Regions from separate parts of the Rhodococcus (subgen. Prescottella) equi genome, predicted to be linked through region 1. Evidence: riboswitches for the same ligand, from Rfam matches in the RefSeq annotation. Region 1 holds a riboswitch; the other holds the start of a gene.
The links. Region 1 has a riboswitch for thiamine pyrophosphate ahead of C7H75_RS08840 (TenA family protein). Riboswitches for the same ligand answer to the same signal wherever they lie in the genome.
Positions count from the first base shown of each region.

Region 2: another riboswitch for thiamine pyrophosphate. It lies ahead of thiO (glycine oxidase ThiO); the one in region 1 lies ahead of C7H75_RS08840 (TenA family protein).

Region 1 covers NZ_CP027793.1:1,854,361-1,856,745, forward strand. The annotation lists gene C7H75_RS08835 (ABC transporter substrate-binding protein) at 1-83, opposite strand, end outside; gene C7H75_RS08840 (TenA family protein) at 80-808, opposite strand; TPP riboswitch at 802-898, opposite strand; gene C7H75_RS08845 (carboxylesterase/lipase family protein) at 989-2,385, shown strand, end outside.
Region 2 covers NZ_CP027793.1:4,334,284-4,336,668, reverse strand. The annotation lists gene C7H75_RS20275 (glycosyltransferase 87 family protein) at 1-42, shown strand, start outside; gene C7H75_RS20270 (hypothetical protein) at 59-493, shown strand; gene thiE (thiamine phosphate synthase) at 500-1,192, opposite strand; TPP riboswitch at 1,219-1,330, shown strand; gene thiO (glycine oxidase ThiO) at 1,299-2,385, shown strand, end outside.

The sequences.
Region 1 (2,385 bases):
GCGCACCCGGTGAGGATGCTCATCGCGGACGCGACGATCGCCGACGTGGCCAGGACGCGGCGCAGCCGCGACATCGACGTCACGACGCGGGCCAGGGCTGCGGGTTCAGGGCGGTGTCCCAGAACATGAATTCGTACCGGGTCGCGACGACGAACGCGCGGATCATCGCCTCGCGCTGTTCGGCGGTCGCGGCGTCCGCGGCCGCGTCGACGAGGCGCCGGGCGGTCGCCACGGACTCGTGGAAGGCCGGGTCGTCGTACGTGGTGACCCACCGCGCGTAGGGGTGCGAGGGGTCGGCGGCGAGCACCTCGTGCGCGTCGGCGGCCAGGCGTCGTCCCACCTCGGCGTAGATCCAGAAGCACGGCAGGACCGCCGCGGCCGCCACCGGGTACGACTCGGTGGATGCGGTCGCGGTCAGGTACGACACGTATCCCAGGCAGGCCTGCGAGTGCTCGGCCGCGGTCGCCGCCCGGGGCAGTACCCCGCTGCTCAGCAGGCCCTCGTGCAGTTCCGTCTCGACGACGGCGGCGGTCGCCGCCGACGTCGCCCAGAAGGCGGCGGTCTGCGGATCCGGTGCCTTGACCGCCAGGAGCGCCAGGGCTTTGGCGTACTCGGCGAGGTACAGCGAGTCCTGCTCGATGTACGTGCGGAACACGTCGAGCGGCAGTGTGCCGTCACCGAGTCGGCGCAGGAACTCCATGTCGTCGATCGCGGCACGCAGCACCGCGGTGCGGTCCCACAGCAGATCGGTGAACCGCGCGCCGTCGGCGGCGGAGTGGACAGTTGTGTCATGGACAGGCGTAGTCATCGCCTTGACATCCCTTCGTCAGCATTACCTGATGCAGGTTCCCGGGTGTGATCTCAGCCCCGCCCGTGCGGAGCACCCCGTGTCAGTGAACGAGCCGACCTTAGCACCGCATGATTGGTACCTTGGCAATCGGTCGGCAGCCCCGGTCGATGGCCTGCCGGCGGTGAGGAGGGCCGCGCGATGGAAGCTGTCGAGACCGCCTCGGCGCAGGCGCCGGGAAGCCTGGTGATCGAGGCTCCGTGCGGCCCCGTTCGCGGGTATGCCGACGGTTCGGTTTTCGTGTGGAAGGGAATCCCCTACGCGGCTCCGCCCGTGGGAGACCTGCGCTTCCGTAGCCCGGTTCCCGCGTCACCCTGGAGCGATGTGCTCGATGCGGCCGCCTTCGGGGCCATGGCGCCGCAGGGCCACGACACGTCGGTGCCCCTCGACCCGACGATGCGGATCGACGAGGACTGTCTGACGGTCAACGTGTGGGCGCCCCGGCCGGACGGGACCCCGCGTCCGGTGATGGTGTGGATCCACGGCGGCGCCTACTGTCTGGGTTCGTCCGCGCAACCGATCTACGACGGCCGGCTGCTGGCCGAGCGCGGCGACGTCGTGCTGGTGACCTTCAACTACCGGCTTGGGACGCTCGGGTTCCTCGATCTGTCGTCGTTCTCGACCGCGAGCCGGACATTCGAGTCGAATCTCGGCCTGCGGGACCAGATCGCGGCGCTCGAGTGGGTGCGAGACAACATCGCCGCGTTCGGTGGCGACCCCGACGAGGTGACGGTGTTCGGCGAGTCGTCCGGCGGCGGTTCGATCACCACCCTGATGACGGTGCCACGGGCGGAAGGACTGTTCCACCGCGCGATCGCGCAGAGTCCGCCGTCGACGTCCGTCTACGGCGCCGAGCGGGCAGCTTCCGTCGCGGCCCGCTTCCTCGAGATCCTGGACCTGCCCGGCGACCGGATCGGCGACCTCGCCGCCATGCCGGTCGAACACTTGGTGAAGGCCGGCGATCTTCTGGTGAACGAGGTGCCCACGAAGGTGCCGGGCACGTTGGCAATGGCGCCGGTGGTGGACCGCGATCTCGTTCCGCACTATCCGGTCGCCGCGTTCCAGAAGGGGTACTCGCACCGGATCCCGCTCATCATCGGTTCGAACCGGGACGAGGCGTCGATCTTCAAGTTCATGCGCTCCCCGCTGTTGCCGGTGAGCCCGGAGGCGGTGCAGCAGATGTTCGCCGGTCTCGCCGAGGACAACCCGGGGCTGTCGCCGCTCCGGCTCGCGGAGATCGTCGCCGCCTACCCGGCAAGCGCGAAAGCGCGAGGAGTGCTGGCGATCTCGCGCGACGCGGCGTTTCGAATGCCCGCACTCTGGGTGGCCGACGCGCACAGCCGGCACTCGCAGACCTGGGTGTACCGCTTCGATCACGCCACTCCGCTGCTCAAGGCGGCGCGGGTCGGTGCGGCACATGCGACCGAGTTACCGTACGTGTTCGGGAATTTCGGCACACTGAACCCGGACCCCACGTTCTGGCTGGGTGGTCGCAGGGGTGCGATCGAGGTGTCGGGCCGCATACAGCGTCGCTGGCT
Region 2 (2,385 bases), 2.5 Mb from region 1:
CTCGAGAAGCCGGCACCCGTGCGCGCGCCCGAACCGGTGTGATGCCACCATTCGGGGCATGCGCATTCGACATCTGATCGCCGCCGTCCCCGTCGCCCTGCTGGTCCTCACCGGCTGCAGTGACGGTGGCGACTCGGACCCGAAGGACACCAAGAACGACGCGGGCGAGACCACCATCACGGCCGAGGCCGGCGCCGACGCCCAGGAGACCGCGGTCTCGGTGATGTGCGCGCAGGTGGTGGCCTACCTCGACGCGACGCAGCAGCAGGCCGAGAGCACCGGGCAGCCGTTCGACCGGGATGCGAAGGGCGCCGAGTTCCTCGACATGCTGAAGGCGAACGGCGGCACCGTGGTGGCGGCGTACAACCAGCAGGCGGTGGCGGCCGGTGAGCCGACGCTCGATCCGGCGACCGCGACGTGGGAGGACGTGCCGTCCGAGGCCCGTGAGCTCATCGAGCAGTCGGTGCAGTCCGGGATCTCCGGCAGCTGCTGACGGCGGTCAGCCGCGCAGGGCGTCGGACAGTGCCCGCGCGGCGGCCTTCGGGTCGTCGGCCGCGGTGATGGCGCGGACCACGACGATGCGGGTGGCCCCGGCCTCGAGGATCTCCGGCAGCCGCTCGTGGTCGACGCCACCGATCGCGAACCACGGGCGCGACGGCTGCGCCTCGGCGGTGCTGCGAACCAGTTCGATGCCCGACGCGGCCCGGCCCGGCTTGGTGGGGGTGGCCCACACCGGACCGGTGCAGAAGTAGTCGACGTCCTCTTCGATCGCGGCGAGGCTGGCCTGCGCGCGGTTGTTCGTGGAGCGGCCGATGACGACGTCGGGCCCGACGATCTGCCGTGCGTAGTGCACCGGCAGGTCGTTCTGGCCCAGGTGCAGGACGTCGGCTCCGGCGGCGAGCGCGACGTCGGCGCGGTCGTTGACGGCGAGCAACGCGCCGTGGCGGCGGGCCGCGGCCCCGATCACCGCGAGCGCGGCGAGCTCCTCCTTGACCTCCATCGGCCCGAACTCGCGCTCGCCGGCCGAACCCTTGTCGCGGAGCTGGACGATGTCGACGCCACCGGCGAGCGCGGCGTCGACGAACTGGGCCAGATCGCCCTTGTCGCGGCGGGCGTCGGTGCACAGGTACAGCCGCGCGTCGGCGAGACGTTCGCGCGGTGTGAGGTGCTTGACGGACTGGGAAGCATGCACACCTGGAACGGTAGTCTGTACCGCGGACGAATCAACACGGGAGTCCCGACGGATACGGGGCTGAGAGGGGGCCTGCCGGCCCCGACCGTCATACCTGACCCGGATCATGCCGGCGCAGGGAGTGAGGTGGAGAGAAGTGACCCGATCGGTTTCCGTCGTGGGAGGCGGAGTGATCGGCCTGTCGATCGCGTGGCGTGCCGCGCAGAGCGGCTGGGCGGTGACGTTGTTCGACCCGGCGCCGGGGAGCGGTGCGTCGTGGGTGGCCGGCGGGATGCTGGCGCCGCTGTCGGAGGGCTGGCCCGGTGAGGAGAAGGCGCTCGCACTCGGTGCGGCGTCGCTACGGCGGTGGCCGGACTTCGGCGCCGAACTCGGGCGCCTCGCGGACGTCGAGTTGTTCACCTCCGACGACTCGCTCACCGTCGCACTCGACGCCGCCGACGCCGCGGACCTGCACACCATCGCCGACTGGGTGGCCGAGCAGGGCCACGAGCTGCGCATCCTGAATCGCGCGCAGATCCGGGAGCTCGAGCCGTCGCTGGGGCGCGGGATCCGGCTAGCGCTGCAGGCCCCCACCGAACTGGCCGTCGACAACCGGCTGTTGGTGGCCGCGCTGCGGACGGCGGCGGCCGAAGCCGGCGTCGAACTGATCGAGCAGGCGGTCACGGATCTCGGCGAGCTCACCACCGACCAGGTGGTGCTGGCGGCGGGATCGAACTCGGCGCAGCTGTGGCCCCACCTGCCGGTACGCCCGGTGAAGGGGGAGATCCTGCGGCTGCGGGCCCGGCCGGGCGTGACGCCGGCACCGCTGCGCACCATCCGCGGCAGTGTGCACGGGCGGCCGTCGTACCTCGTCCCGCGTGCCGACGGAATCGTCGTCGGCGCAACGCAGTACGAGTCGGGTCACGACACCCAGGTCACCGTCGCGGGTGTGCGCGACCTCATCGCCGACGCCGAGGCGCTGATGCCCGCGATCGGCGAGTACGAGCTGTACGAGGCGAAAGCGGGTCTCCGTCCGATGAGTCCGGACAACCTGCCGATCATCGGTCGCGTGTCGGACCGCGTCGTGCTGGCGACCGGGCACGGACGCAACGGGATCCTGATGACCCCGGTCACCGCGGACGCGACGGTCGCGATCTTGGACGGCAACCCCTTGGCGGAGGCGGAAAGCGCCACCGCCGAACGATTTTTACCCG